3 regions of the Streptomyces sp. NPDC014656 genome follow, and region 3 is predicted to be linked to each of the others. Evidence: riboswitches for the same ligand, from Rfam matches in the RefSeq annotation. Region 3 holds a riboswitch; each other region holds the start of a gene.
What was found. Region 3 has a riboswitch for cobalamin ahead of ACF1ED_RS35700 (energy-coupling factor ABC transporter permease). Riboswitches for the same ligand answer to the same signal wherever they lie in the genome.

Region 1 (10,126 bases), on a different contig from region 3:
CCGGCAAGGACCCGAAGACCGGTCAGCCGAAGCAGTCGCTGAAGACCTACTACGAGCGCACCTCGTCGGGCCGCTACTCGGTCGACGGCACGGTCTCCGACTGGGTCAAGGTCCCGTACAACGAGGCACGCTACGGCTCCAACTACTGCGGCCAGACCAACTGCGCCAACGTGTGGGACACCGTCCGCGACGGCGTCAACGCCTGGGTCGCCGACCAGAAGGCCAAGGGCAAGACCGACGCCCAGATCAAGGCCGACCTGGCGTCCTACGACCAGTGGGACCGCTACGACTTCGACGCCGACGGCAACTTCAACGAGTCCGACGGCTACATCGACCACTTCCAGATCGTCCACGCGGGCGAGGACGAGTCGGCCGGCGGCGGCGCCCAGGAGACGGACGCCCTGTGGGCGCACCGCTGGTACGCCTACGGCACCAGCGCGGGCAAGACCGGTCCGGCCGGCAACAAGGCCGGCGGCACCCCGATCGGCGACACCGGCATCTGGGTCGGCGACTACACGATGCAGCCCGAGAACGGCGGCCTCGGCGTCTTCGCCCACGAGTACGGCCACGACCTCGGCCTGCCGGACCTGTACGACACCGCGGGCGGCGAGAACTCGACCGGCTACTGGTCGCTGATGTCCTCCGGTTCCTGGCTGGGCCTGGGCAAGGACTCCATCGGCGACATGCCCGGCGACATGAACGCCTGGGACAAGCTCCAGCTCGGCTGGCTCAACTACACCAAGGTGAGCGACGAGCAGCGCGGTACGAAGTCCACCCACAAGCTGGGCGTGGCCGAGTACAACACCAAGAACCCGCAGGCGCTCGTCGTCGAGCTGCCGAAGAAGGCCGTCACCACCGAGATCGTCGCCCCCGCCGAGGGTTCCGCCCAGTGGTGGAGCGACATGGGTGACGACCTCAAGAACACCCTGACCCGCCCGGTCGACCTCACCGGCAAGTCGTCCGCCTCCCTGGAGCTCCAGGGCTGGTACGACATCGAGGCCGAGTACGACTACCTCTACACCGAGGTGTCGACGGACGGCGGCGCCAACTGGACCGCCGTGGACGGCACCGCCGACGGCGTGGCCCTCCCGCGCGACGCGGCCGGCTCCCCGGCGCTGACCGACGTCTCCGGCGCCCACAAGAAGCTCGTCTACGACCTCTCGGCGTACGCGGGCAAGAAGTTCGACCTCCGCTTCCGCTACCAGACGGACGGCGGCGCGGGCGGCAAGGGCTTCACCGCCGACGCGATCACGCTGACCGCCGACGGCGCCCCCGTCTTCGCGGACGGCGCGGAGAACGGTGACAACGGCTGGACCGCCAAGGGCTTCTCGCGGGTCGGCAAGGGCTTCACCAACGAGTACGAGCAGTACTACATCGCCGAGAACCGCCAGTACGTCTCGTACGACGCCACCCTCAAGGTCGGCCCGTACAACTTCGGCTTCACCGGCGACAAGGCGAGCTGGGTCGAGCACTACCCGTACCAGAACGGTCTGCTCATCTGGAAGTGGGACCTGTCCCAGAAGGACAACAACACCTCCGTCCACCCGGGCCAGGGCCTGATCCTCCCGGTCGACGCCCACCCGACCCCGCTGAAGTGGAACGACGGCACCCTGATGCGCAACCGCGTCCAGGCGTACGACTCCACCTTCGGAACGTACCGGACGGACGCTTTCCAGCTGCACCTCAAGGACGCCCCGACCTGGGTCCGCTCGCAGCCGGGCAACCCGGTCTTCGACGACCGCAAGGGCACCTACTGGTTCCAGGAGACCGCGCGCGCCGGCGTCAAGGTCACTGACACCAACACCAAGATCCAGGTCGTCAAGGAGCCGAAGAACGGCCAGACGATCACGGTCCAGGTGGGCCCGTCGACCCGTTGATCGACTAGCCATCCGGTAAAACCGCAGGTCAAAGCGTGATCGGCCGTCGCCCCCTAGCGGGCGGCGGCCGATCGTGTTTAGGTGCAGCTGACCGAGTTCTCACGGACTCCTTATTGACAGTCGGCTCACGGGGGAATGGTTCCGCATGCCTGGTGGAGGGTTCTGCAAGTTGCCGGGAGGCAGTGTGGTGGTCGCGATAGGACTGCCCAGCCCGGCCGGGGACGGCGCGAACGTGCGCTTCCTCGTCCATGCCGCGAACCGCGCCCGCGCCCTGACCAGGCTGCGAAACCTGGGCCTGCGGTCGGTTTACCTGCGGGGGAACGCCGAGCCGCCCACCCCCGACGAGATCACGGCCGTCCTCCACCACCCCGACGGCCTGCTGTGGAGGTCCGCGCCGGGCGCGGCCCAGGAGCTGTGGCACCCGGCCCGCACCCTGCCCAGGGCCCCGGCCGCCTGAGGCGGTCCCCGCCTACCCGACGACCGGCTCCCCGGTGAGGACCACGCCGGCCTCGCGGAGCTCCGCGAGCGCGCGGTCGGTGGTCCCGCGGGCGACGCCCGCCGTGAGGTCGAGCAGGACGTGGGTGCGGAAGCCCTCGCGGGCCGCGTCCAGCGCGGTGGCCCGGACGCAGTGGTCGGTGGCGATGCCGACCACGTCGACCTCGGTCACGTCCCGCTCGCGCAGCCACTGCGCCAGCGTCTGCCCGTTCTCGTTCCGCCCCTCGAAGCCGCTGTACGCGGCGGCGTAGGCGCCCTTGTCGAAGACGGCCTGGACCGCGCCGCCGGCGACGGCCGGGGCGAAGTTCGGGTGGAAGCCGACGCCCTCGGTGCCGGCCACGCAGTGCCGCGGCCAGGAGTCGACGTAGTCGGGGGCCTCGCCGTCCGGGGCGAAGTGGGCCCCCGGGTCGATGTGGTGGTCCCGGGTGGCGACGACGTGCCGGTAGGCGGCGCCGGCCGCCTCGCCGACCAGCTCGGTGATGGCGGCGGCGACGTCGGCGCCGCCCGTCACCGCGAGGCTGCCGCCCTCGCAGAAGTCGTTCTGTACGTCCACGACGATCAGTGCGCGGTGCATGGCGGGTGTCCTCGGGGGTCGGTCGGGCGGTCGGAAGGAGGTGGCCCCGAGCCTAGAGACTCCGCCTCCGCTCCGGGAGGGGACGTCGCCGGGGTCTGGACGTATCTCTAGACGTACTCGGTCGGCAGCACCGGCTCGCCGCGCGACAGCTGGACGGCCGACATCGGCAGCCCGGCGCGGGCCGCGATGTGCCGGGCGCGGGCCGCCTCCAGCGGCTCCCGGGCCACCACCTCGCCGCCCTTGACCAGCTCGACCAGGAGCTGGTCGGCGGCGAGCGCGTCCGGGACCTGGCCGGTGCCGACCACCTCGGCGGCGGCGACCCCGTCGGCGTCCTTGCGGCGCGCCGCCCACTTGCGGCCGCCGACGGACGCCTTGCCGCCCAGCGACTTCTTCGCCACCGGCACCAGCGGCGCCTTCGGATCGGCCGAGGCGGCGCGGGCGACCAGCTTGTAGACCATCGAGCAGGTCGGGTGGCCGCTGCCGGTGACCAGCTGGGTGCCCACCCCGTACGCGTCGACGGGCGCGGCGGCCAGCGAGGCGATGGCGTACTCGTCCAGGTCCGAGGTGACCACGATCCGGGTGTCCCGGGCGCCCAGCTCGTCCAGCTGCGCCCGCACCCGGTGGGCGACGAGCAGCAGGTCGCCGGAGTCGATGCGGACGGCGCCGAGCTCGGGCCCGGCGATCTCGACGGCGGCGCGGACCGCCTCGGCCACGTCGTAGGTGTCGACGAGGAGGGTGGTGCCCCGGCCCAGGCTGTCGACCTGGGCCCGGAAGGCGTCCCGCTCGCTGTCGTGGAGCAGGGTGAAGGCGTGGGCGGAGGTGCCGACGGTGGGGATGCCGTAGCGGAAGCCGGCGGCGAGGTCGGAGGTGGAGTCGAAGCCGCCGACGTAGGCGGCGCGGGAGGAGGCCACGGCGGCCAGCTCGTGGGTGCGCCGGGCGCCCATCTCGATGAGCCGGCGCCCGCCGGCCGCGGCCGACATGCGGGAGGCCGCGGCGGCGATGGCCGAGTCGTGGTTGAGGATCGAGAGGATCACCGTCTCCAGCAGCACGCACTCGGCGAAGGAGCCCTCGACGCGCAGCACGGGGGAGCCGGGGAAGTACACCTCGCCCTCGGGGTAGCCCCAGATGTCGCCGGAGAAGCGGTAGCGCGCCAGCCACTCCAGGGTCGGCTCGTCGACGATCTCCCGCTCGCGCAGGAAGCCGAGGACGGCCGGGTCGAAACGGAAGTTCTCGACGGCGTCCAGGACCCGGCCGACGCCCGCGAGGGCGCCGTAGCGCCGGCCCTCGGGCAGCCGCCGGGTGAAGACCTCGAAGACGGACCGCCGGTCGGCGGTGCCGGCCCGGAGGGCCGCCTGGAGCATGGTGAGCTCGTACTGGTCGGTGAAGAGCGCGGTCGACGGCACGTCCACCGGGAGCCCAAGGTCCGCAGCGTTCATGTCACCGATGCTAGCGCACTATTCGTCAATCTGACGAATACCAGGGCGGTGTCGGCGGACGGCCCGGCGGCGGCACCGGCGGGGCGGCCCGTTTGTGCGACAGGGGGTCCCGGGTGGCAGCATGGGGTAAGTGAGCATCGCGCCTATCGAGATCGAACGGACCGAGTCGGCCGAGGAGGTCTCCGCGGTCGTCGAGCCCGACGTCCCCTGGGTCACCCTCGTGCACAACGACCCGGTGAATCTGATGAGCTACGTCACCTACGTCTTCCAGGCGTATTTCGGCTACTCCAAGGACAAGGCGCACAAACTGATGCTCGACGTGCACCACAAGGGCCGCGCGGTGGTCTCCAGCGGCACCCGCGAGGAGATGGAACGGGACGTGCAGGCGATGCACGGCTACGGACTGTGGGCCACCCTCACCCAGGACCGCGGCTGATGGCCGGCCACTTCGAGGCCGTGCCCGGCGGCGGAGCGGCCGTCGCGCTCGACGAGGTCGAGGTCTCCATCCTGCGCTCCCTCGCCGTCCAGCTCCTGGAGCTGATCGGCCCCGGCGACGAGCCCGGGGCGGACGCCGACCCGCTCGCCGCCCTCTTCGCCGAGGGCCCCAGCAAGCCGCCCTCCGACCCCGCCCTGCGCCGGCTCTTCCCCGACGCCTACGGGGACGACACCGAGGAGCTGCGGGCCGCCGCGGCCGACTTCCGCCGCTACACCGAGAACGACCTGCGCGCCCGCAAGCGCGAGGACGCCCTCGCCGTGGTGCGCGCCCTGGACGGGCTGACCTCCGGGGGGCCCGAGGAGTCCGCCCTCCTGAAGCTGACCCCCGACGAGTCCCGGGCCTGGCTCGGCACCCTCAACGACCTGCGGCTGACCATCGCCACGCGCCTGGAGATCACCGAGGACGAGGAGAGCGAGCGGCTCTACCGGCTGCCCGACAGCGACCCCCGCAAGCCGATGGTGATGGCCTACCTCTGGCTCGGCGCGCTCCAGGAGTCACTGGTCGAGACGCTGATGTCCTGAGCCCCGACGCGGCAGGGCGTTCGCTCAGCGGACGCTCAAATCCGGATAACGAACTCGTTATCAGGGCGGGCGCTTTGTCGTCTTGAGTTCCTTTTGCACCCCTCTTTTCGTGGTGCGCGCCACACCCAACTCCGTCGATCACCCCCCACCCCGTGATAAATCTTCACGACCACTCGGGCACGCCACCCCTGTTCCCGAGGGCGCTCGGGCCGGCTGACCGCCGGTAGCACTCCATCCACATCCGGGGGGATAAGGATCCGATCCGCAGCAGACGCAGCAGCGGTCGCGCGGATCAGCATGGAGAAAGGCGCACCACCATGACCTCAGTGCGGGTCGACAAGCAGCACGACGGCAATGAGGCCGCGGACTCCGCCCCGGGCGAGGGGTACCACCGGGCACTCGGCGCCCGTCAGATCCAGATGATCGCGATCGGCGGTGCCATCGGCACCGGCCTCTTCCTCGGAGCCGGCAAGGGCATCTCCAAGGCGGGCCCCAGCCTGATCCTCGCGTACGCCCTCGCGGGCCTCGTCATCTTCTTCATCATGCGGGCGCTCGGCGAACTCCTCATGTACCGCCCCGTCTCCGGCTCCTTCTCGGAGTACGCGCGGGAGTTCATCGGCCCCTTCGCGGGCTTCGTCACCGGCTGGACGTACTGGCTCTTCTGGGTCGTCACCGGCATCACCGAAGTCACCGCCGCGGCCACCTACATGACGTACTGGTGGGACATCCCGCAGTGGCTGTCCGCCCTCGTCTTCACCGTCATCCTGTACGGCGCCAACCTGATCTCCGTGAAGCTCTTCGGCGAGCTGGAGTTCTGGTTCTCCATGGTCAAGGTCACCGCCATCGTCGGCATGATCCTGATCTGCGCCGGCATCCTCACGATCGGCTTCTCCGACGCCGGTGACACCGCCTCGATCACCCACCTGTGGGACCTCGGCGGCTTCTTCGCCGGCGAGGACGGCATCGTCTCCACCCTCATGACCCTCCAGATGGTCATGTTCGCCTTCCTCGCCGTCGAGCTGGTCGGCGTCACCGCCGGCGAGTCGAAGGACCCGAAGACCGTCCTGCCCAAGGCCATCAACACCGTGCCGTGGCGCATCGCCGTCTTCTACGTCGGCGCGCTCATCATGATCCTGTCGGTCGTCCCGTGGACCCACTTCAAGCCGGGCGTCTCGCCGTTCGTCGCCGCCTTCGAGGAGATGGGCTTCCAGGCCGGCGCCGCGATCGTCAACTTCGTCGTCCTGACGGCCGCCCTCTCCTCCTGCAACTCGGGCATGTACTCCACCGGCCGCATGCTGCGCGACCTCGCGCTCAACGGCCAGGGCCCGAAGCTCTTCACCCGGCTGACGAAGAGCGGCACCCCGCTGGTCGGCACCACCTTCTCCGCCGCGCTGATGATGGTCGGCGTCTGGATCAACTACCAGTGGCCCGGCGAGGCGTTCAACTACGTCGTCTCCTTCGCCACCATCTCCGGCATGTGGGCCTGGATCATGATCCTGATCTGCCAGATCCGCTTCCGCCTCAAGGCCGACCGGGGCGAGCTGCCCCAGTCCTCCTTCAAGGCCCCCGGCGGCATCTGGGCCAGCGTCTTCGCCCTCGCCTTCATCGGCCTGGTCGTCGTCACCATGGGCATCGACGAGGGCAACCGCGTCGCCCTCTACGGCGCCCCGGTCTGGGGCCTCCTCCTCGCCGTCGCCTACCTGGTGCTCAAGGCCCGCGACCCCGAGGGCGCCGCCTTCGCCAAGCGCTCCTGACCCACCCCGTCCCAGCATCCGGGCCGCCCCGTACCACCCCTCGGTACGCGGCGGCCCGGATGCTTATCCTGTCGGCATGCTGACCCTCACCCGAGACCTGTACGACCGGATCGTGGAACACGCCCGGGCGGACCACCCCGACGAGGCCTGCGGCGTGGTCGCGGGTCCGGTCGGCTCGGGCCGCCCCGAGCGGTTCATCCCCATGCTCAACGCGGCGCGCTCGCCCACCTTCTACGAGTTCGACTCCGCCGACCTCCTCAAGCTCTACCGCGAGATGGACGACCGGGACGAGGAGCCCGTGATCATCTACCACTCGCACACCGCGACCGAGGCGTACCCCTCCCGCACCGACATCACCTACGCCAACGAGCCCGGCGCCCACTACGTCCTCGTCTCCACCGCCGACACCGACGGCGCCGGCGACTTCCAGTTCCGCTCCTACACGATCGTCGAGGGCGTCGTGACCGAGGAGGACGTCAAGGTCGTCGAGGCGTACGCGTAGCCGTACCGCTAGTCTGACCGCGACCTTTCAGGGCGGCAGGACCCAGGAAGCCGGTGCGAACCCGGCGCGGTCCCGCCACTGTGACCGGCCCCCTCCCCGGGGGCCGCCAGCCAGGAACTGACCTGCCGCCTTCTCACCGCCGATCGGGGACGTGGAAATCCCCGGAGGAGGCTCCGCCATGACCCGGCGCCGCACGCTGCCGTCCGCGCTCGCCCTGCTCCCGCTGCTCGCCGCCTGCGCCGCCCCGCAGGCCGCGCCCACCGCCGCGAAGCCCGCGCCCGGCTTCCCGTACACCGTCACCAACTGCGGCGTGACGACCACCTACCAGGCCCCGCCGAAGCGCGCCGTCACCATGAACCAGCACGTCACCGAGGTGCTGCTCGCCCTCGGCCTGGAGAAGTCCCTCGTCGGCACCGCCTACCTCGACGACGCCGTCCTCCCCGCCTATCGGAAGGCCTACGACGCCGTCCCCGTCCTCGCGAAGGAGTACCCCTCCAAGGAGGCCCTCCTCGCCGCGAACCCCGACTTCGTCTACGGCGGCTACACCAGCGCCTTCGACGCCAAGGCCGGACGCGCCCGCGACGACCTGGCGAAGGCCGGCATCACCAGCCGCCTGAACGGCGAGTACTGCGCCGACGGCCCCGTCTCCGTCGACGACCTCTACCGCGAGGTCACCGAGGTCGGCCGCACCTTCGGCGTCCCCGACCGCGCCGCGAAGTGGACGCGGGACGCCCGCGCCTCCCTCGCCGCCACCGCCGAACGCATCGAGGGCGTCGACCCCGTCTCCGTCTTCGTCTACGACAGCGGCGACAGGACCGCCTTCACCGCCGGCGGCGACGGCATCGGCGACGACCTCATCACCCGCGCCGGCGGCCGCAACGTCTTCGCCGACCTCGCCAAGCCCTTCGGCGACGCCACCTGGGAACAGGTCGTCGCCCGCAAGCCCGAGGTCGTCCTCATCTACGACTACGGCACCACCACCGTCGAACAGAAGAAGCGCCGCCTCCTCGACGACCCCGCCCTGAAGGACGTCCCCGCCATCAGGAACCGCCGCTTCGCCGTCCTCCCCCTCTCCGACACCGTCCTCGGCGTCCGCGTCCCCGCCGCCGTCGACAAGCTCGCCGCCCAGCTCCACCCCGCCACCGCCCGATGACCGCCACCACCACCGTCCGCCCGGACGGCCGGGCCGCCGCGCCCGAGCCGTCCGGCCCCGGGCGGCTCCGCCACGCCGCCGTCCTCGCCGGACTCCTCGCCGCGCTCGCCGCCGCCGTCCTCGCCTCCCTCGCCCTCGGCTCCGTACGGATCCCGCCCGGCCAGGTCCTCGACGCGCTCACCGGCCGCGCCGCGCCCTCCCCGTACCGCACGATCGTCCTCGACGTGCGGCTGCCCCGGGTCCTCCTCGGCGCCGTCGTCGGCGCCGGACTCGCCGTCGTCGGCACCGTCCTCCAGGCACTCGTCCGCAACCGGCTCGCCGACCCCTTCCTGCTCGGGATCTCCTCCGGCGCCTCCACCGGCGCCGTCCTCGTCATCGTCCTCGGCATCGGCGCCTCCACCGCCCTCGCCCTGCCCGCCGGCGCCTTCGCCGGCTCCCTCCTCGCCCTCGTCCTCGTCTACGGACTCGCCCGCCGCGGCTCCACCATGACCGGCCCCCGCCTCGTCCTCGCCGGCGTCGCCGTCTCCTACGTCCTGTCCGCCCTCACCACCCTCCTCCTCGTCACCGCGGGCCGCCCCGAGCACTTCCAGGAAGCCCTCCACTGGTCCCTCGGCGGACTCGGCTCCGCCCGCTGGGACACCCTCCCGCTCCCCGCCGCCGTCCTCGTCCTCGGCACCGGCGTCCTCCTCGCCCTCGCCCGCCCCCTCGACCTCCTCCTCACCGGCGAGGAGGACGCCACCGCCCTCGGCCTGGACACCGGCCGCTTCCGCGCCGCCGTCTTCGTCCTCGCCTCCCTCGTCACCGCCGTCATGGTCGCCGCCAGCGGCGCCGTCGGCTTCATCGGCCTCATGGCCCCGCACGCCGCCCGCCTGGCAGTCGGCGCCCCGCACCGCCGACTGCTCCCCGTCGCCGCCCTCGGCGGCGCCGTCGCCCTCGTCGCCGCCGACCTCGGCGCCCGCACCCTCGCCGCCCCCCAGGACATCCCCGTCGGCGTCCTCACCGCCCTCACCGGCGGCCCCTTCTTCCTCTGGCTGATGCGCCGCCGCCCCGAAGGAGCCGCCCCGTGACCGGCCTGCGCCTCGAAGCCCTGAGCCACCACGACCGGCTCCGCGCCGCCGACCTCACCGCCCGCCCCGGCGAGACCGTCGGCCTCATCGGCCCCAACGGCAGCGGCAAGACCACCCTCCTGCGCTGCGTCTACGGCACCCTCGCCGCCACCTCAGGCCGCGCCCTCCTCGACGGCACCGACCTCACCCGGCTCGCCCCCAGGGAACGCGCCCGCAGGGTCGCCACCGTCCCCCAGGACTCCGCAGCCGAC
Region 2 (10,126 bases), on a different contig from region 3:
GGGGCCAGGGACTCCGCCGTCAGGGCGAAGGACGGGGTCTGGCCCTTGGGGAGGGTGATCGTCACCGGGTCCGGGAAGTCGCCGGTGAGCAGCGCGGTGTACGCGGCGGTCGTCGCGGCCGTGGCACAGGCACCGGTCGTCCAGCCGGGCCGCAGACCGGTGTGCTTGAGTTGGGCCTCGCGCCCGCCGCCGGTACTCACGAAGGGGCTCCTATGCACGTACTCATTCTCGGAGGGACGACCGAGGCCCGCGTCCTGGCGGGACTGCTGTCCCCCGGCACGAGGGTGACGAGTTCCCTCGCGGGGCGGGTGGCGGCGCCGCGGCTGCCGGCCGGCGAGGTGCGGGTCGGCGGGTTCGGCGGCGCCGAGGGGCTGGCGGCGTGGGTGCGGGAGCACGCCGTGGACGCGGTCATCGACGCCACCCATCCCTTCGCCGAGCGGATCAGCTTCAACGCGGCCCGGGCGGCCGCCACCGCCCATGTTCCCCTGCTGGCGCTGCGCCGCCCCGGGTGGGTCCCGGGGGGCGGGGACGACTGGCGGGACGTGGGCTCGCTGGAGGAGGCGGCCCGCGCCCTCGACGGCCTCGGCGACCGCGTCTTCCTCACCACCGGCCGGATGGGGCTCGCCGCCTTCGCGGACCGGCCGGAGTGGTTCCTCGTGCGGTCCGTGGACGCGCCCGACGCGCCGATGCCCGCGCGCGCCGAAGTGCTGCTCGACCGGGGGCCGTTCACGCTGGAGGGCGAGCGGGAGCTGATGGCCCGTCACCGTATCGGCGTGCTGGTGACGAAGGACTCCGGCGGCGCCGCGACCGCCCCCAAGCTGACCGCCGCGCGCGAGGCCGGGATCCCGGTCGTCGTCGTCCGGCGGCCGCCGGTCCCGGAGGGCGTGCCGACGGCGGCGACCCCGGAGGAGGCCGCCGCCTGGGCGCACGCGCCGCGCTGACGGCGGGCGCCGCCGCGGCCGGAGCGCCCGCCCGTCAGCCGTACCGCCGCGGCGTCCACGCGATCGTGCGGCCGTCGCCGCGCTCGACCGCCCGGGTCTGCGAGGAGCCGACGAGGAGCAGGGTGCGCATGTCGACCTCGGAGGGGTCCAGGGTCTTGAGGGTGAGGACGCGCACCGACTGCTCGGGGCCGCCGACGTCCCGGGCGACGACCACCGGGGTGTCGGGCGAGCGGAGCTCCAGGAGGAGTTCGCGGGCGGCGGCCACCTGGTGGGTGCGGGACTTCGAGCCGGGGTTGTAGAGGGCGAGGACGAGGTCGGCCTCGGCGGCGGCGCGCAGCCGGGCCGCGATGACGTCCCAGGGCTTGAGCCGGTCGGAGAGCGAGATCGTGGCGTAGTCGTGGCCGAGCGGGGCGCCCGCGGCGGCGGCGGCCGCGTTGGCGGCGGTCACCCCCGGGAGGACCCGTACGGGCACGTCCGCGTACTCCGGCTCGCAGGCGACCTCCAGGACGGCGGTGGCCATGGCGAAGACGCCCGGGTCGCCGCCGGAGACGACCGCGACCCGGTGGCCGCGGCGGGCCAGGTCGAGGGCGAACTCGGCGCGCTCCGACTCGACCTTGTTGTCGGAGCCGTGCCGGATCTGGCCGGGGCGCAGCACCGGCACCCGGTCGAGGTAGGTGGTGTAGCCGACGAGGACGTCGGCGTTGACGAGGGCGCCGCGCGACTCGGGGGTCAGCCAGGGTGCGCCGGCGGGGCCGGTGCCGACGACGGTGACGTCGCCCGTCTCCCGTACGGGGTTCGCGCGGTCGATGCGGGAGGGCAGGACGGCGACGGAGAAGTACGGGACCGTCGACGGGTCGACGTCCGCCAGGTGCTCCGTCCGCTCGCCCGCCATGAAAGCCCGCTCCACGTAGCGCGCGTCCTCCAGCCGGCCGGCCCGCTCCAGGGCGCGCCGCACGGTCGGGAAGGTGCGGCCGAGCTTCATCACGACCGCCGAGTCGGTGCCCGCGAGGCGGGCCGCGAGCTCGTCCTCCGGCAGGGTGCCGGGGATGACCGTGAGGACCTCCTCGGCCTCGCACAGCGGCTCGCCGAGCCGGGCGGCGGCGGCGCTGACGGAGGTGACGCCGGGGATGACGGTGGTGTCGTACCGGTCGGCGAGGCGCTTGTGCATGTGCTGGTAGGAGCCGTAGAACAGCGGGTCGCCCTCGGCGAGGACGGCGACCGTGCGGCCCGCGTCGAGGTGGGCGGCGAGCCGGGCCGAGGCCTCCTCGTAGAAGTCGTCGAGCGCGCCCCGGTAGCCGCCGGGGTGGTCGGTGGTCTCCACGGTGAGCGGGTACATCAGCCGCTCCTCGATGTGGTCCTCGCGCAGGTGCCCGGCGGCGATGGAGCGCGCTATCGAGCGGCCGTGGCGGGCCGAGTGGTAGGCGATCACGTCGGCCTCGGCGATGGCCTTCACGGCGGCGAGGGTGAGGAGGTCCGGGTCGCCGGGGCCGAGCCCGACGCCGTACAGCTTTCCGGTGGCGGTGCTCATGCCTGGATCTCCGGTTCGTGCGCGAGGGCGTTGAGGGCGGCGGCGGTCATGGCGCTGCCGCCGCGTCGGCCGCGGACCACCAGGTAGTCGAGGCCGAGCCCGTTGGCGGCGAGGGCGTCCTTGGACTCGGCGGCGCCGATGAAGCCGACGGGGATGCCGAGGACGGCGGCCGGCTTCGGCGCGCCCTTGGCGATCATCTCCAGGAGGTGGAAGAGGGCGGTGGGGGCGTTGCCGATGGCGACGACCGAGCCTTCGAGGCGGTCGCGCCACAGTTCGAGGGCGGCGGCGGAGCGGGTGGTGCCCAGCTCGGCGGCGAGGGCGGGCACGGCCGGGTCGGAGAGCGCGCACAGCACCTCGTTGTCGGCGGGCAGCCGCTTGCGGGTGACGCCGGAGGCGACCATCTGCGCGTCGCAGAGGACGGGGGCGCCGGCCCGGAGCGCGGCGCGGGCGTGCGCGACGACCCCGGGGGAGTACGCGAGGTCCCGGACGAGGTCGGTCATGCCGCAGGCGTGGATCATGCGGACGGCGACCGTGGCGACGTCGTCGGGCATCCCCGAGAGGTCCGCCTCGGCGCGGATCGTGGCGAAGGAGCGGCGGTAGATCTCGGCGCCGTCCTTCTCGTACTCGTACATCATCGGCTCTCCATCGACGTCGATGTCTTGCGGGCCGCCGCGACGGCCTCGGCCAGGGCGGTGCGGGGGACGGGGGCGCCGTCCAGCAGGTAGGTGCCGGAGTCCCGGGCGGTGACCTCGATCCGGGCGCCGTGCGGGTGCCCGCAGCGGCGCTCGCACCCGGAGTAGTGCACGGGCAGCGGGCCGCCGGGCGCGCGCGCCGCGTCCGCCCGCACGTCGGCGAGGGACTTGGCGCAGCCGGGCGTGCCGGTGCAGGCGGTGACCCCGGTGCCGGGGTCGGCCGGGTCGGTGATCAGCCCGTGGGCCGCCAGGGCGGGGAGCCGGCCGGCGGCGGCCCCCACCACGACCGCGCCGCGCCAGGGCGTGAGCCGGACCTCGGCCGCGCCTTCGGCGAGGGCCCGCAGCTGGGCGGCGGTCAGCCGGCCGAGGGGGGCGAGGACGTGCAGGGCGCGGTCGCCGAGCGGGCCGGGTGCGGGCGGCGGCGCCGACGGGGGAGGGAGGAGGGGTACGGGCTCCGCGGTGATCCCCGCTCCGGCCAGGGCGCGGGCCCAGTCCGGGAGGTGCCCGGCGGGGAGCTCGCGCGGGCGCCACGCGCCGGTCCCGGCGGCTTCGGCGGCGTCGAGGAAGGCGAGGGCGCAGGCGAGGGCGGCGGGGACGGCGTCGGCGGCGGCCACGGCGAAGGCCCCGGAGCCGGCGAGGAGGGTCGCGGCGCCGTCCGGTGCTGCGATCAAGGTCACATCGCCGCCGAGGCCGGCGACGTCGCCGCGGCCGTCGTCGAGGACGAAGAGGAAGCGGCCGGAGAGGGCCGCCGCGCGGGGCTCGGCGCAGAGCGCCGCGTCGAGGGCGCGGGCCCACAACTGCACGTCGGCGTGGCCGAGTCCGTCGGTTCCGGCGGCGGGGGTGGCCACGATGTTGCGGACCCGCTCGTGGGTGGGGGAGGGCAGCAGGGCCGCCGCGTCGAGGAGGGCGGCGAGTTCCGCGCCGCAGCCCTCGGCGAGGCCGCGCAGCTCGGCGTTGCCGCGCGAGGTGACGCTGATCCGCCCGTCGCCCAGGGCCTCCGCCGCACCGGCCAGGGCGAGTGCCTGATGGTGCGTCAAGCGCCCTGCGGGCAGGCGGAGTCGGGCGAGGAACCCGTCGGCGGCGGCGTGCAGCCGGAGCGCCCCCGGGCACGCGTCGCCACGGTCCCGTATGCGAGGTTCGCCCGGTTCGGGCGGGGTGGGCGGGGTCGGCGGCATGGCGGCGAGCATACCCACGGGGAACCGGGCGGCCACCGAGTGTGATCCGGCCGACTCTCCGGCCCCCTCCGGCCCGCCGACGGCACGCTCTACTATGCAGATCGGCATGGGGTCCCAGGACCCCGGGGAGGAAGCCCGGTGAGAATCCGGCGCGGTCCCGCCACTGTGAGCCCGAGCCGGCGACGGCCCGGGTGAGCCAGGAACTCCCCGCCGACCACGACCACCCGGGGCGCGGAAACCCCGAGGAAGGGCCTGAGCCTCGCCATGCTCCTGCTGCTGTCGCACTCCGACACCGACCTGCTCAGTGCCCGGGCGGCGAACGCCGCCGCGCCCGAGGGCCCGGTCGCGTACCGCTTCGCCAACCCCTCCCGGCTGCCCCTCGCCGACCTCCCGGGCCTCCTCGACGGCACCGACCTGGTCGTCGTCCGCCTCCTCGGCGGCGTCCGCTCCTGGCAGGAGGGGCTCGACACGGTCCTCGCCGCCGGGAAGCCGGTCGTCGTCCTCAGCGGCGAACAGGCCCCCGACGCCCAGCTGATGGCCGCCTCCACCGTGCCCGTCGGCGTCGCCACCGAGGCGCACGCCTACCTCGCCCACGGCGGCCCCGCCAACCTGGGGCAGCTGGCCCGCTTCCTCTCCGACACCGTCCTGCTCACCGGCCACGGCTTCGAGGCCCCGGCCGCCGCCCCCACCTGGGGCCCCCTGGAGCGGACCGCCCGCGTCACCGAGGGCCCGGCGATCGCCGTGCTCTACTACCGCGCCCACCACATGAGCGGGAACACCGCCTTCGTCGGCGCCCTGTGCGACGCGATCGAGGACGCCGGCGCCCGCGCCCTCCCGCTGTACGTGGCCTCCCTGCGGGCCCCCGAGGAGGAGCTGCTCGCAGTCCTGCGCGGCGCCGACGCCGTCGTCACCACCGTCCTCGCCGCCGGCGGCACCAAGCCGGCCGCCGCCCAGGCCGGCGGCGACGAGGAGTCCTGGGACGCGGGCGCGCTCGCCGCGCTCGACGTGCCGGTCCTCCAGGCGCTCTGCCTCACCGGCTCGCGGGCGAACTGGGAGGAGAACGACGAGGGCCTGTCGCCGCTGGACGCGGCCAGCCAGGTCGCCGTCCCCGAGTTCGACGGCCGGCTCATCACCGTCCCGTTCTCCTTCAAGGAGATCGACGCCGACGGCCTGCCCGCCTACGTCGCCGACGCCGAGCGCGCCGCCCGCGTCGCCGGCATCGCCGTCCGCCACGCCCGCCTGCGGCACATCCCGAACGCCGAGAAGCGGCTGGCGCTCGTCCTCTCCGCGTACCCCACCAAGCACTCCCGCATCGGCAACGCGGTCGGTCTCGACACCCCCGCCTCCGCCGTCTCCCTGCTGCGCCGCCTGATCGCCGAGGGCTACGACTTCGGCCCGGAGGAGGACCTCCCCGGCCTGGTCTCCGGCGACGGCGACGAGCTGATCTACGCCCTCATCGAGGCCGGCGGCCACGACCAGGACTGGCTCACCGAGGAGCAGCTGGCGAAGAACCCGGTCCGCATCCCGGCCGCCGACTACAAGCGCTGGTACGCCGAGCTGCCGCGGGAGCTGCGCGAGCGCGTCGAGGAGCACTGGGGCCCGGCGCCCGGCGAGATGTTCCTCGACCGGTCCCGCAACCCCGACGGCGACATCGTGCTCGCCGCCCTGCGGCGCGGGAACCTCCTGGTCCTCATCCAGCCGCCGCGCGGCTTCGGCGAGAACCCGATCGCGATCTACCACGACCCCGACCTGCCGCCCTCGCACCACTACCTGGCTGCCTACCGCTGGATCGCGGCGCGCGCCGAGGACGGCGGCTTCGGCGCCGACGCCATGGTCCACCTCGGCAAGCACGGCAACCTGGAGTGGCTGCCCGGCAAGAACGCCGGCCTGTCGGCCGCCTGCGGCCCCGACGCCGCCCTCGGCGACCTGCCGCTCGTCTACCCCTTCCTCGTCAACGACCCCGGCGAGGGCACCCAGGCCAAGCGCCGCGTCCACGCCACCCTCGTCGACCACCTCGTCCCGCCGATGGCCCGCGCCGACTCCTACGGCGACATCGCGCGCCTGGAGCAGCTGCTCGACGAGTACGCCCAGATCTCCTCCATGGACCCGGCGAAGCTGCCCGCGATCCGCGCCCAGATCTGGACCCTGATCCAGGCCGCCAAGCTCGACCACGACCTCGGCCTCCAGGAGCGCCCGGAGGACGACGGCTTCGACGACTTCCTGCTGCACGTCGACGGCTGGCTGTGCGAGGTCAAGGACGCCCAGATCCGCGACGGCCTGCACGTCCTCGGCGGCGCCCCGGAGGGCGAGGCCCGGGTCAACCTGGTCCTCTCCATCCTGCGCGCCCGCCAGATCTGGGGCGGCACCCAGGCGCTGCCCGGTCTGCGCGAGGCGCTCGGCCTGGACGAGGGAGCCGCGACCCGGACCACCGCCGACGAGGCGGAGGCGGAGGCCCGCGCCCTGGTCGAGGCGATGGAGGCGGCGGCCTGGTCCGTGGACGCCGTCCCGGCCGTGGCCGCCGCGCACGGGCCCGACGTGCACGCGGTGCTGCGCTTCGCCTGCGAGCAGGTCGTGCCGCGCCTGGCGGCCACCACGGACGAGCTGACGCACGCCGTGCACGCCCTGAACGGCGGCTTCGTGCCGGCCGGCCCGTCCGGCTCGCCGCTGCGCGGCCTGGTCAACGTGCTGCCGACCGGCCGGAACTTCTACTCCGTCGACCCCAAGGCCGTGCCGTCCCGGCTCGCCTGGGAGACCGGCCAGGCGCTCGCCGACTCCCTCCTGGAGCGCTACCGCACGGACAACGGCGAGTGGCCCACCTCCGTCGGCCTCTCCCTGTGGGGCACCAGCGCGATGCGCACCGCGGGCGACGACGTCGCCGAGGCGCTGGCCCTGCTCGGCGTGCGCCCGCTGTGGGACGAGGCGTCCCGCCGGGTCAACGGCCTGGAGCCGATCCCGCTCGCCGAGCTCGGCCGCCCGCGCGTGGACGTCACCCTGCGCATCTCCGGCTTCTTCCGGGACGCCTTCCCGCACGTCATCGGGCTCCTCGACGACGCCGTCCGGCTGGTCGCGGGCCTGGAGGAGCCGGACGAGGACAACCACGTCCGCGCCCACACCCGGGCCGACCTCGCCGAGCACGGCGACGAACGCCGCGCCACCACCCGCATCTTCGGCTCCCGCCCCGGCACCTACGGCGCCGGCATCCTCCAGCTGATCGACTCGCGGGACTGGCGCACCGACGCCGACCTCGCCGAGGTGTACACGGTGTGGGGCGGGTACGCGTACGGGCGCGGGCTCGAAGGCCGGCCGGCGCGCGCCGAGATGGAGACGGCGTACAAGCGGATCGCGGTCGCGGCGAAGAACACCGACACCCGCGAGCACGACATCGCCGACTCGGACGACTACTTCCAGTACCACGGCGGCATGGTGGCGACCGTCCGCGCGCTGCGCGGCACCGCCCCCGAGGCGTACATCGGCGACTCGACCCGCCCGGAGACCGTCCGCACCCGGACGCTGGTGGAGGAGACCTCCCGGGTCTTCCGGGCCCGGGTGGTCAACCCGCGCTGGATCGAGGCGATGCGCCGCCACGGCTACAAGGGCGCCTTCGAGCTGGCCGCGACGGTCGACTACCTCTTCGGCTACGACGCCACGACCGGGGTCGTCGCCGACTGGATGTACGACAAGCTCACCCAGGAGTACGTCCTCGACGAGACCAACCGGGCCTTCCTCAAGGAGGCCAACCCCTGGGCCCTGCACGGCATCGCCGAGCGCCTCCTGGAGGCCGAGTCGCGCGGCATGTGGGAGAAGCCGGACCCGGAGACCCTGGCCGCCCTGCGCCGGGTGTTCCTGGAGACCGAGGGCGACCTGGAGGGTTCCGGGGACGAGTAGGGCCCCGGGGACGAGTAGGGCTCCCGCCCGTCCCTAGCGGGCCGTCGCCAGGGCCGCCGGTTCCAGCGCGAGGCGGCGGCCCTGCCAGCCCGCCCGCAGCCGGCGGTCGTGGCTGACGACCACCAGCGTGCCCCGGTAGGCCGCCAGCGCGGCCTCGATCTCCTCGACGAGGGCCGGGGCGAGGTGGTTGGTCGGCTCGTCCAGGAGGAGCAGGTCGGCCGGGGCGGTCACCAGGCGGGCCAGTTCCAGCTTGCGGCGCTGGCCCACCGACAGCAGACGCACCGGGGTCCTCAGGTCCCGGGCGGCGAAGAGCCCGAGGGAGAGCAGTTCGTCCTCGCGGCCCTCGCCGAAGGCTTCGCCGACCGTACGGGGGTCGGTGGGCGGAGCCGTGTCCTGGCGGAGCAGCCCGCTCCGGCGCGGTGTCCTCACGGTCCCCGTGTCCGGGGCGAGTTCGCCCGCCAGGACCCTGAGGAGGGTGGTCTTCCCGGCGCCGTTGGGCCCGGTGACGAGCAGCCGCTCGCCCGGCTCCAGGCGCAGGGTGACCGGCGCGAGCCGGCCCCCGGCCCCGGCGCCGGTGAGCTCCACGGCCGCCCCCTCGCCCGTCCGCGCCAGGTCCGCCCGGAAGTTCAGCGGCTCGGGCGGCGGCGGCACCGGGTTCTCGGTGAGCCGGGCCAGCCGCTCGCGGGCGGCGCGGATCCTGCTCATCGCCCCGTGCGCCCGTGACCGGGCCCGGAAGGCGCCCGCCCCGCTGAAGGCGGCGGGGGCCTTGCGGGGGATGGCGGTGAAGCGGTCGGTGTTGCTGTCGGCGAGGGCCCGGTGGCGGGCCAGCTCGTCCTTCCACTCCTCGTGCTCCCGGGCCCTGCGGGCCCGTTCGGCGGCCCGGCCCGCGAGGTAGCCGGCGTAGCCGTCGCCGTAGCGGCGCAGCGTGTGCCGGTCCTCGTCGACCTCCAGGACGGCGGTGGCGACCCGGTCGAGGAAGGCGCGGTCGTGGGAGACGGCCACGACCGTGCCCCGGTGGGCGCGGAGCCGCTCCTCCAGCCAGGCGACGGCCTCGTCGTCGAGGTCGTTGGTCGGCTCGTCGAGCAGCAGCAGTTCGGGGTCGGCGGCGAGGACGCCGGCCAGTGCGAGCCGGGCCCGCTGCCCGCCGGAGAGCGTGGCCAGCGGCCGGTCCCGGTCGAGCGGGGCGGTCTCGCCGAGCCGGTGGAGGACGGTCGCCACCCGCCGGTCGGCCCCGGCCCCGCCGCGCGCCTCGTAGGCGGCGAGGAGCCCGGCGTACCGGTCGAGTCCGGCGGGGGTGAGGGCGCCCTCCGCCCGCCGGATCTCCCGCTCCAGCTCCCGGATCTCCGCGAGCGCGTGGTCGACGGCGTCGCCGACGAGCGCGGTGGCGGGGAGGGCGGGGATCTGGGCGAGATGACCGAGGCCGCCGGGGGCTTCGACGGCCACGGTGCCGTTGTCGGCGGTTTCGAGGCCGGCGAGGAGCCGGAGCAGGGTGGACTTCCCCGAGCCGTTGTCGCCGACGACGCCGAGGCGCTCGCCGGCCCGGACGGAGAGGGAGACGCGGTCGAGGACGGTCCGGTGGTGGACGTACCGGTCGTCGTAGCGCTTGGTGACCTCGGTGAGTGACGCACGGAACAAGGGCGGACTCCTGCCGTCGGGAAAGCGAGACGCGGCGTCTCGTTGACTCGACGGTAAGGGGTCCGGAGGGATTTGACAAGACGGATCGTCTCGTCTTGTCGGAGAATTCCGGGGAGGGGGGTGCGGGAGGGAGGCCGAGCGCGAGCTCTTCGCCGACCTCACCGAGGCCGGACGGACCCCGCTCCGCGGCCTCCTGGACCGCGTCGCCGTCGACCCGTCCGCCCACGGGCGCGGCGGGTGGGAGAAAATTCGCGCAGGTCGCGGCGCGAC
Region 3 (10,126 bases):
GACCAGCGTCTCCCACCCGGCCCCGCCGGGCCGGTCGAGGTAGAACCCGTCGAGGGTGGGGGTGCTCACGCACGCGACCACGGCGCGGGGGAACTCCCCCCGCCGGTAGAGGTCTTCGTACAGCGGCCGCGCGCGTTCCAGCGACTCCGCCGACGACATCGCGCCGTGGAGGTGGAGGACGAGCGGAAGCCGCTCGCCCTCCGCGCGGTCGGCCGGCAGGAGCACCCGGTAGTCGACGTCGCGGCCGGCCGAAGCCGACGCGAAGCGGTCCTTGACGAGGCGCAGGGTGTGGTCGTTCATGGGCCCTTCCCGGGTGGTCGCGCGTCCGTGGTCCTCTCTGATGATCGTCTTTCCGTCCGGGAGGGCAAGGGGTTTTCGGAGGGTCAGGCGTCCTTGCGCAGCGGTGGCGCCGCCGGGGTCTCGGGGACCGGGGAGAAGAGCGCGGCCCGTACCACCGAGGGGGCGAAGAGGCTGGTGAGCGGGGCCGTCAGGGTGAGGACGGCGCGGAAGGGCACCCCGACCGCCGGATCGCCCGCCGCGCGCGCCTGGACGCGGGCCAGGTACCAGCCGGTCACCTTGTCGAGCGGCTGGGGCCGGGCCGCGTCGCCCGTGGCGCCCGGCATCTTCTTGTCCGCGCCCGCCGAGATGTCCCACGCCTGCCGGGTCGCGTCGAGCAGCGCCCGCTGCACCCGGCGGGTGGTCGGCACCCGCCGGGTGTCCGCGAGCGCCCGGCGCAGGGCGACGGCGGCGAGCGCCGCGGTCGCCATGCCCTGGCCGTAGATCGGGTTGAAGGCGCACAGGGCGTCGCCGGTGGCGAGGAACCCGGCCGGGCGGCGGCCCGGACGGTCGTACCGGCGGCGGACGTTGGCGGTCCGCCGGAAGCCGTGCACGGGCGTGACCGGCTCCGCCGCGGCCACCCACTCGCTCAGCACCGGATGCGGCAGCCGCTTCGCGTACTCCTCGAACGCCGCCTCCTCCGTGGGCGGTTCGTCGCCGCGCAGGCCGGAGAGGGTGACGATGTGGTGGCCGTCGCCGAGCGGCACGATCACTCCGCCGTACGTCTGCCGGGGGCCCGGCACGATGTAGTAGCCCTGCGCGTCGGTGTCGGGGACCGCGTCCGTCGCCTTGTACACCCGCGAGGCGTAGGCGAGGCCCGTGTCGAGGGTCTCCTCGTGCGGCGCCTCGGCGCCGATCGCGGCCAGCCAGTCGGCCGCCTTCGTCGATCGCCCGGAGGCGTCCACCACCAGGTCGGCGGCGAGGGTACGGGGCTCCCGCCCGGCGCCCGCCCCGCGCTCCCGCAGCCGCACGCCCGTCACCCGCGCGGCGGTGCCGGTCAGGCCCACCGTGTCGGTGCCCTCGACGAGTTCGATCCGCGGGTCGGCGAGCACCCGCTGCCGCACCAGCCACTCCAGCTGGGGCCGCGGGCCGCTGTAGAAGTGCGCGGAGGCGGGCAGCCGGGCGAACCACTGGCCGGACTGCCACTGGACCATGTCCGTCGGCATGGCCACCTTCGGCGAGCCCAGCTCCCGCAGCTCGTCCATGAAGCCGGGCAGCAGCGCGTCGAGCGCCTGCTGGCCGCCCTCGATGAGCACGTGGAGGTGCCGGCCCTGCGGCACCCCGGGCCGGGCGTCCGGCCCTTCCGGCAGCCGGTCGCGCTCGACGACCGTGACCCGCTCCGCGTGTTCCGCGAGCACCCGCGCCGCCAGCAGTCCGGCGAGACTTCCCCCGATGACCACCGCGTGACGTGTCCCGCGGCGCCCCAAGTCGTCGGCCATACCCGCCCTTTCCTGTCGTGGACCATGACCCGATGCCGATCAGTATCCACCGAGCGGGGGCGGCGGACCCGCGCGCGCCGGGGGCGGAAGGGCGCGAGGCGGGCGCGCGGCGCGGCGGGAGGCGCAGTGCGGCGGGAGGCGTAGCGCGGCGGGACGCGTGCGGCGGGCCCGGAAGCTCAGTCCCCGGGGCCCAGTTCCTCCAGGGCGGCGCTCAGCCACTCCACCCAGAAGCGCTCCAGGTCGATGCCGCCGCGCAGCACGAGGTGGCGCAGCCGGTCGGGCTCGGTGCCGCGCCGTTCGGCGGGGAAGTCGCGCTCCTCGATGACGAGGTACTCGTCGAGCTGGGCCCGGTGGAGGGCGAGGTGCCGCTCCAGCTCGGCCCGCAGCCCGGCCGAGCCGACCACGGCGGCGGCCCGCATCCGCAGCAGCAGCGCGGACCGCAGCGGCTTCGGGTCCTCGGCGGCGCCGACCCACTCCCGCAGGAACTCCCGCCCCGCGGGCAGCACTTCGTACTCCTTGCGCTGCCCGCGGACCGGCACCGGGGAGGGCAGGGCGCGGATCTGCCCCGCCTCTTCGAGCCGTCCCAGCTCGCGGTAGATCTGCTGGTGCGTGGCCGACCAGAAGTACCCGATCGACTTGTCGAAGCGGCGCGTCAGTTCGAGGCCGGAGGACGGCTTCTCGAGCAGCGCGGTGAGGATCGCGTGCGGGAGGGACATGCTCGCATCCTAGGTTCGGCCGGCCACGGTGATCACGGTGCGGACCTCACAGGGTGGCGGCGAGCCGCGTGCCCTGGTCGATCGCCCGCTTGGCGTCCAGCTCGGCGGCGACGTCGGCCCCGCCGATGAGGTGGGCCGTGCGGCCGGCGGCGACCAGCTCCTCGTACAGGCCCCGGCGCGGCTCCTGGCCGGAGCAGAGGACGATCGTGTCGACCGGGAGGACCTGCGGCTCGCCGTCGACGGTGAGGTGCAGGCCCTCGTCGTCGATCCGGTCGTAGGTGACGCCCGCGACCATGGCGACGCCGCGGTGCTTGAGCTCGGTGCGGTGGATCCAGCCGGTGGTCTTGCCGAGCCCGGCGCCGACCTTGGTGGTCTTGCGCTGGAGCAGGTGGACCCGGCGCGGCGGCGCGTTCCGTTCCGGCTTGCGCAGGCCGCCCCGGTTCTCGTACGAGGTGTCGACGCCCCACTGGCGGAAGTACGTCTCGGGGTCCTGGCTCGCGCCCTCGCCGCCGTCGGTGAGGAACTCGGCGACGTCGAAGCCGATGCCGCCGGCGCCGATGACGGCGACCCGCTCGCCGACCGGCGCGCCGTCGCGGAGCACGTCGAGGTAGCTGAGGACGCTGGGGTGGTCCTGGCCCTCGATGCCGGGATCGCGGGGGGTGACGCCGGTGGCGACGACGACCTCGTCGTAGCCGTCCAGGTCGGCGGCGGACACGTGGGTGTCCAGGCGGACCTCGATGCCGTGCTCGGCGAGCTGGACGCGGAAGTAGCGCAGCGTCTCGTCGAACTCCTCCTTGCCCGGCACCTTCTTGGCGACGTTCAGCTGGCCGCCGATCTCGGAGGCGGCGTCGAAGAGGGTGACGGCGTGGCCGCGTTCGGCGGCCGAGACGGCGCAGGAGAGGCCGGCGGGACCGGCGCCGACGACGGCGATCCGCTTGGCGAGGCGGGTGGGGGAGAGGACCAGCTCGGTCTCGTGGCAGGCCCGGGGGTTGACCAGGCAGGAGGTGATCTTGAGGTTGAAGGTGTGGTCCAGACAGGCCTGGTTGCAGCCGATGCAGGTGTTGATGGTCTCGGCGCGGCCGGCGGCGGCCTTGTTCACGAAGGCGGGGTCGGCGAGGAAGGGCCGGGCGAGCGAGACGAGGTCGGCGCGGCCGTCGGCGAGGATCTCCTCGGCGACCTCGGGGGTGTTGATGCGGTTGGAGGTGACGAGCGGCACGGACACCGCGCCCATCAGCTTCTTCGTCACCCAGGTGTAGGCGCCGCGCGGCACGGAGGTGGCGATGGTGGGGATGCGGGCCTCGTGCCAGCCGATGCCGGTGTTGATGATCGTGGCGCCGGCCGCCTCGATCTCCTTGGCGAGCCGGACGACCTCCTCCAGCGTGGAGCCGCCGGGGACGAGGTCCAGCATGGAGAGCCGGTAGACGATGATGAAGTCGGTGCCGACCCGCTCGCGGATCCGGCGGACGATCTCCAGCGGGAAGCGGACCCGGTTCTCGTAGGAGCCGCCCCAGCGGTCGGTGCGGTGGTTGGTGGCGGCGGCGATGAACTCGTTGATGAGGTAGCCCTCGGAGCCCATGACCTCGACGCCGTCGTAGCCGGCCTCCTTCGCCAGTTCGGCGCAGCGGGCGTAGTCCTCGACGGTCCGCTCGACCTCGGCATCGGTCAGCTCGTTCGGCACGAAGGGGCTGATGGGCGCCTGGATCGCGCTCGGCGCGACGAGGGCGGGGTGGTAGGCGTACCGGCCGAAGTGCAGGATCTGCATCGCGATCCTGCCTCCCTCGCCGTGCACGGCGTCGGTGATCAGCCGGTGCTCGGCGACCTCCTCGGCGGTGGTGAGCTTGGCGCCGCCGTCCCAGGGCCGGCCGGCCTCGTTGGGCGCGATGCCGCCGGTGACGATGAGGCCCGCGCCGCCGCGCGCCCGCTCGGCGTAGAAGGCGGCCATCCGCTCGAAGCCGTGCTCGGTCTCCTCCAGGCCGACGTGCATCGAGCCCATGATCACCCGGTTGGGCAGGGTGGTGAAGCCCAGGTCGAGCGGGCTGAGCAGATGCGGGTACGGGGTCGTGGCGGTCACGGGGCGCCTCCTCGCGCAGGGATCGTCGGATCCTGTTGTAGGCGACCCGACCATGCTTATGCAACTAGTTGCAGAAGGATCGGGGTGTGATGGTTACTACTCGGTAGAAGCCCGTCCGGGCCTTGACGCCGGCACCCCCGGCGAGCAGGTCGCTCCGCGCGCCGGACCGACCGGCGAGAACGGCGGCTCCGTCCGCCGGACGGCCACCCGCGCCTACGGCGCGCGCCGGGCCCCGGGACCCCCGCCGGGGCCACCGGATGCCTAGGGTGTGCCCCATGGGCACGACACTCGTCCACGAGGGCACCGCCTTCGTGAACTTCCGGGACCACGCCTTCGCCGACCGGCACGCGCACGCGTACCGGTGGGTCGACGTGAAGCGCTTCCGGCTCCCCTCCGGGGACGCGGCCGACCGGGACCTCCTCGCCGCCCTCATCGCCCACGAGCAGTTCCGCGACGACTACGCCGGCGGCGGAGTGGACCCCGGGGGCACCCGGCACGGCGAGTACTGGCTCCACCTCGTCACGCCCGACGCGTACCGGCGGATCGACCGCGAACGGGCCGCGGGCCTCCTGAGGACCTGGACCGAGCGGTACGGACCCGTTCCCGGCACGCTCGCCGAGGCCCTGCGCCGCGAGGTGCTCGACGCCCTGGCGGACGCGGACGCGGTCCACCACCTGGACGGGCCGGGAGAGGACGAGTACCACGACTGGGCGAGCGTCCACGGCGAGTTCCACGAACTCGTCCTCGTCGACCGCCGGGCCGGACGGCTCACCCTCCTCGTCGCGGCCGACGACTGAGCCGCCGGACCCCACGCCCCCGCCGGACCGCATGCCCCCGCCGCCCCGCGCCGCCCGTGGCCGCCGACGACCGCACGCCGCCGACGGCCCCGCCGCTCACCCCACCCGGTCCAGCAGCGCGTCCAGCTCCTCCGCCGTCCGGGGGCCCGGTGCGCCCTCCGGCAGCAGCCCCCGCGCGCGCAGCAGCCGCCCGACCGGCACCGCCCACGGCCTGCGCAGCCGCGCCGCGTCGAGCAGCGCGTCGTCCGCCAGCAGCTCCGCCGCCGGGCCGGTGCGCAGCCCGGCGGGGGAGAGGACGGCCGCCTCGTCGGCCCAGCGCAGCGCCAGGTCCACGTCGTGCGTGGCCATGACCACCGTCGTGCCCGCCGCCCGCAGCCCCTCCAGGGTCTCCAGGAGCCGCTCCTGCCCGTGCGGGTCGAGACCGGCCGTCGGCTCGTCCATGATCAGGACCCGGGGGCGCATCGCCACCGCCCCCGCGATCGCCGCCCGCTTCCGCTGCCCGTAGGACAGCAGGTGCGTCGGCCGGTCGGCGAGCGCCGTGATGTCGAGCGCCGCCAGTGCCTCCGCCACCCGGAGCCGTACCTCCTCCTCCGGCAGCCCCAGGTTCATCGGACCGAAGGACACGTCCTGCGCCACCGAGGCGGCGAACAGCTGGTCGTCCGGGTCCTGCACCACCAGCTGCACCGAGGTCCGCAGCCGGGTCAGCCCCTTCCGGCCGTACGCCACCTCCGCCCCGTCCAGGAGCAGCGCCCCGCTCCCGCACCGCAGCCCGCCGCTCAGCAGCCGCAGCAGCGTCGTCTTCCCGCCGCCGTTGCGCCCGAGCAGCGCCACCGCCCGCCCCTCGCGCACGGCGAAGGAGACGTCCGTGAGGACCGGGGGTCCGTCCTCGTACGCGAAACCCGCGCCGACCAGCTCCACGACAGGGAGGGGGGCCGTCATGGCAGAAGCCTTTCCAGTACGAGGGTGAGGGCGACGAGCCCCGACAGGAGACCGCCCGTCGCCGCGAGGAACGGGCGGGAGACGGGCGTCCCGGGCAGCAGGACCCGCAGGGTGCCGTCGTAACCGCGTCCGGCGAGTCCGGTCTGGAGCCGCTGCGCCCGGTCGAAGGCCCGGACGAACGAGGTCGCGCCGAGGCCCGCCATCGAGCGCCACACCGAGGCCCGGGTCGTCGCCCCGAGCCGCGCCGCCTGCGCCTGCCGCACCTTGCTCTGCGCGTCCAGCAGCAGGAACACGATCCGGTACATCACCAGGGCCACGTCCACCACCGGCGCCGGCACCCCGGCCCGGACCAGCCGCGGCAGCACGTCCGACACCGGCGTGGTGAAGGCGAACAGCAGCACGCCCAGCGAGGCGGACGCCGTCCGCAGCAGCAGCTCCCCGGCGTGCGCCGGACCGCCCGGCGCCCAGGCCACGAGCCCCCCGGGCCCGCCCACCGCGAAGAGCAGCGGCACGGCCCCCGTGACGCAGAAGCCCAGCGGGATCCGGAAGGCCCGCCACAGCTGCCGGCCGGGCACGCCGGCCGGACCGAGCAGCACGCAGAGCGTGGCCGCCGCGACCAGGAGCGCCCCCGGCCAGGGCGGCAGGCACACCGCGCACAGCGTCAGACCGAAACCGAGCGCGGCCTTCTCCGCCGGATGGCGGCGGCGCCAGCGACTGCTGTGCGCCGCCGCGTCGATCGGCAGCATCGGCGGCTACGCGTCCTTGTCCGCGTCCGGGGCGGGCGCGCCGCCCTCCGCACGGGCCGCCGCCCGCTCCTCGCCCTGCCGCCGGCCGCGCCGCAGCCCGAAGTAGTAGGCGAGGACGCCGGCGCCGAGCGCCGCCTGGAGGGCGAAGAGCGCCGACTCGATCTCGCCGGACGGCGGCTCGTACAGCGGGCTGAACCACGGCTCGTAGTCCGGCTCGATCTCGGTGATCGCCGTCTCGGCCTCCGCGTCGGCGCCGGTGAACGGCTCCTCCTTGTGGTCGCCGAGCCCGAGCGCCAGCGGCAGTACGGCCAGCGCGGCCACCAGCAGGAGCAGCAGACCGTTGATCTTCGCGTTCCGGCTCATCACGCCGCCGCCTCCTCGTGCCGCTCGGCCGCCTTCGGCCGGGCGAGCACGCCCAGCCGCAGCAGCTCCCCCTTGCTGGACTGCGTGAGCAGCCGCATCACCAGGACCGTCAGCAGGCCCTCGCTGACCGCCAGCGGGATCTGCGTCACCGCGAAGATCCCGCCGAACTTCGCGAGCGAGCCCGCCACCCCGCTGCCCGGGTCGGGGAACGCGAGGGCCAGCTGGACGCTGGTCACGCAGTAGGTGGAGAGGTCGGCGACGAACGCCCCGGAGAAGACGCCGACCATGAGCGGCGCCCCGGACCGCCGGAACAGCAGGTACGTGCCGTACCCCGCCCACGGCCCGACGATCGCCATCGAGAAGGCGTTCGCGCCCAGGGTGGTCAGCCCGCCGTGGGCGAGGAGCAGCGCCTGGAACAGCAGGGTGATCGTGCCGAGCACCGCCATGATCGGCGGCCGGAACAGGATGGCACCCAGCCCCGTGCCGGTCGGATGGGAGCAACTCCCCGTCACCGACGGCAGTTTGAGCGCGGACAGGACGAACGTGAAGGCGCCGGAGGCGCCGAGCAGCAGGGTGGACTCGGGGTTGGCGCGCACCTCGCGGGTGAGCGCGCGGACGCCGTGGACGACGAACGGAGCCGATGCGACGCCCCAGGCGGCCGCATGGACGGGGGGCAGATACCCCTCGGCTATATGCATGATCGGGAGACCCTCTCCAGCACCTCGTGGATGGACACGCGCCCTGGCCGGTCTCCTGGCTGACGGTAGTGACGTCCGACTCCGCCTTCCCACCCCACGACGGTCTCCCGCGGCGGAGCAGTGGCTTCCCCGGGGGGATGGAGCCTGACCTCCCGATCACAGTGGCGAGGGCCGCACCGGTACTGCACCGGTTTCCCGAACACCAAGGCCCTGTGACATTAGTGGGTTGACCTGCTTCATCACAATGCGGGGTCGGTCACTCGCACTCCGGAGCGCGAGTGACCGACCCCGCATCGCGATGAGGGTCAGACCTTGCGGTAGTCGTACGCCTCCGAGGCCGCGGCGGCGACCGCGTCGAGGTCGCCGCCGGCGCTCGCCGTCACCAGGGCGGCCACCGCGCCCTCCACGAAGGGGGCGTCCACGAGCCGGGCCCCCGCCGGGAGTCCGTCGCCCTCGGCGAGGAGGGCCTTCACCGTGAGGACCGCGCTGCCCAGATCCACCAGGAGGGCCACCCCGGCGCCCGCGTCGACGGCCTTCGCCGCCCCGGTGATCAGCTCGGAGCTCGTGCCGAGCCCGCCGTCGGGCGTGCCGCCCGCCGCCGCGACCGGCGCCAGGCCGCCCCCGCCGGCGAGCCCGCGGGCCAGCTCGGCGACGGCGGCGGCGACGGCCGCGCTGTGCGAGACGAGCACGATCCCGACCTTGCCCGGACCGCCGCTCATCCGGCCGCCACCTCCTCCAGGGCGGCGAACAGCAGCGCGGAGGACGTCGCCCCCGGGTCCTGGTGCCCGACCGACCGTTCGCCGAGATAGCTGGCCCGGCCCTTGCGGGCCCGCAGCGGCACGGTCGCGAGCGCGCCCGCCTCCGCCGCGGCCCGCGCGGCGGCGAACGACTCGCGCAGCGCGTCCGCCGCCGGTGTCAGCGCGTCCAGCATCGTCTTGTCGCCCGGCACCGCCCCGCCGAGCCGCCCGACCTCCGCGACCCCGGCGGCCAGCGCGTCCGCCAGCTCCGCCCGCGAGACCTCCCCGGCCTCGCCGAGCGCCTTTCCGGCCCGCCGCAGCAGCGTCCCGTACAACGGCCCGGAGGCCCCGCCCACGGTCGAGATCAGCAGCCGTCCGGCGGTCACGAGGACCGCGCCCGGCGTCGCGGGCGGCTCCTTCGCCAGGGCCTCGGCCACGGCGGCGAACCCGCGCCTCAGATTGGCCCCGTGGTCCGCGTCGCCGATCGCGGAGTCCAGCTCGGTGAGCCGGCCGGCCTCCCGCTCGACCGCCGCCGCCACCGTCTCCATCCACCGGACCGTGAAGGCGGCACCGTACGTCGTCTCCGTCGTCTTCGTCATCGCCCGCTCACCGGCCCCAGCGCAGCGCGGGGGTCGCCACCGGCGCGTCCCACAGCCGCAGCAGTTCCTCGTCGGCCGCGCACACGGTCACCGAGCAGCCCGCCATGTCGAGCGAGGTCACGTAGTTCCCGACCAGTGTGCGCGCCACCGGCACCCGCCGGGCGTCCAGCACCCGCCGCACCTCCGCGTTGAAGCCGTACAGCTCCAGGAGCGGCGTCCCGCCCATCCCGTTCACCAGCAGCAGCACCGGACCCGACGGCCGCAGGTCTTCCAGGACGGCGTCCACGGCGACCTCGGCGATCTCCCCGGCGGTCATCATCCCGCGCCGCTCCCGCCCCGGCTCGCCGTGGATCCCGACGCCCAACTCCAGTTCCCCCGGCGGCAGGTCGAAGGTCGGACTGCCCTTCGCCGGCGTGGAGCAGGCACTCAGCGCCACCCCGAACGACCGCGACCGCGCGACCACCCGCCGCGCCAGCGCCTCCACCCGCTCCAGCGGCGCGCCCTCGTCCGCCGCAGCCCCGGCCAGCTTCTCCACGAAGAGCGTGGCACCGGTCCCGCGCCGCCCCGCCGTGTACAGACTGTCCGTCACGGCCACGTCGTCGTCGACGAGCACCTTGGCGACCTGGATGCCCTCGTCCTCGGCGAGCTCGGCCGCCATCTCGAAGTTCAGCACGTCCCCGGTGTA

Region 1: it holds a riboswitch for cobalamin, as region 3 does, so the genes downstream of both, ACF1ED_RS24040 (ABC transporter substrate-binding protein) here and ACF1ED_RS35700 (energy-coupling factor ABC transporter permease) in region 3, are expected to answer to the same signal.
Region 2: it holds a riboswitch for cobalamin, as region 3 does, so the genes downstream of both, cobN (cobaltochelatase subunit CobN) here and ACF1ED_RS35700 (energy-coupling factor ABC transporter permease) in region 3, are expected to answer to the same signal.

What each region holds. Positions count from the first base shown of each region.
Region 1 is NZ_JBIBZN010000011.1:84,733-94,858, forward strand. Features, by position in the region: gene ACF1ED_RS24000 (immune inhibitor A domain-containing protein) at 1-1,877, shown strand, start outside; gene ACF1ED_RS24005 (hypothetical protein) at 2,023-2,334, shown strand; gene ACF1ED_RS24010 (isochorismatase family protein) at 2,347-2,946, opposite strand; gene ACF1ED_RS24015 (nicotinate phosphoribosyltransferase) at 3,054-4,382, opposite strand; gene clpS (ATP-dependent Clp protease adapter ClpS) at 4,513-4,818, shown strand; gene ACF1ED_RS24025 (DUF2017 domain-containing protein) at 4,818-5,399, shown strand; gene ACF1ED_RS24030 (amino acid permease) at 5,717-7,153, shown strand; gene ACF1ED_RS24035 (Mov34/MPN/PAD-1 family protein) at 7,230-7,655, shown strand; cobalamin riboswitch at 7,648-7,796, shown strand; gene ACF1ED_RS24040 (ABC transporter substrate-binding protein) at 7,834-8,808, shown strand; gene ACF1ED_RS24045 (FecCD family ABC transporter permease) at 8,805-9,875, shown strand; gene ACF1ED_RS24050 (ABC transporter ATP-binding protein) at 9,872-10,126, shown strand, end outside.
Region 2 is NZ_JBIBZN010000013.1:158,780-168,905, forward strand. Features, by position in the region: gene ACF1ED_RS27155 (cobalt-precorrin-5B (C(1))-methyltransferase) at 1-200, opposite strand, end outside; gene ACF1ED_RS27160 (cobalt-precorrin-6A reductase) at 213-941, shown strand; gene ACF1ED_RS27165 (precorrin-2 C(20)-methyltransferase) at 976-2,469, opposite strand; gene ACF1ED_RS27170 (precorrin-8X methylmutase) at 2,466-3,101, opposite strand; gene ACF1ED_RS27175 (cobalamin biosynthesis protein CobG) at 3,101-4,348, opposite strand; cobalamin riboswitch at 4,428-4,562, shown strand; gene cobN (cobaltochelatase subunit CobN) at 4,601-8,221, shown strand; gene abc-f (ribosomal protection-like ABC-F family protein) at 8,255-9,856, opposite strand.
Region 3 is NZ_JBIBZN010000025.1:50,201-60,326, forward strand. Features, by position in the region: gene ACF1ED_RS35660 (alpha/beta hydrolase) at 1-300, opposite strand, end outside; gene ACF1ED_RS35665 (FAD-dependent oxidoreductase) at 384-1,775, opposite strand; gene ACF1ED_RS35670 (PadR family transcriptional regulator) at 1,952-2,491, opposite strand; gene ACF1ED_RS35675 (FAD-dependent oxidoreductase) at 2,538-4,562, opposite strand; gene ACF1ED_RS35680 (hypothetical protein) at 4,838-5,359, shown strand; gene ACF1ED_RS35685 (ATP-binding cassette domain-containing protein) at 5,456-6,298, opposite strand; gene cbiQ (cobalt ECF transporter T component CbiQ) at 6,295-7,044, opposite strand; gene ACF1ED_RS35695 (energy-coupling factor ABC transporter substrate-binding protein) at 7,051-7,407, opposite strand; gene ACF1ED_RS35700 (energy-coupling factor ABC transporter permease) at 7,407-8,105, opposite strand; cobalamin riboswitch at 8,133-8,355, opposite strand; gene ACF1ED_RS35705 (PTS-dependent dihydroxyacetone kinase phosphotransferase subunit DhaM) at 8,411-8,824, opposite strand; gene dhaL (dihydroxyacetone kinase subunit DhaL) at 8,821-9,441, opposite strand; gene dhaK (dihydroxyacetone kinase subunit DhaK) at 9,449-10,126, opposite strand, start outside.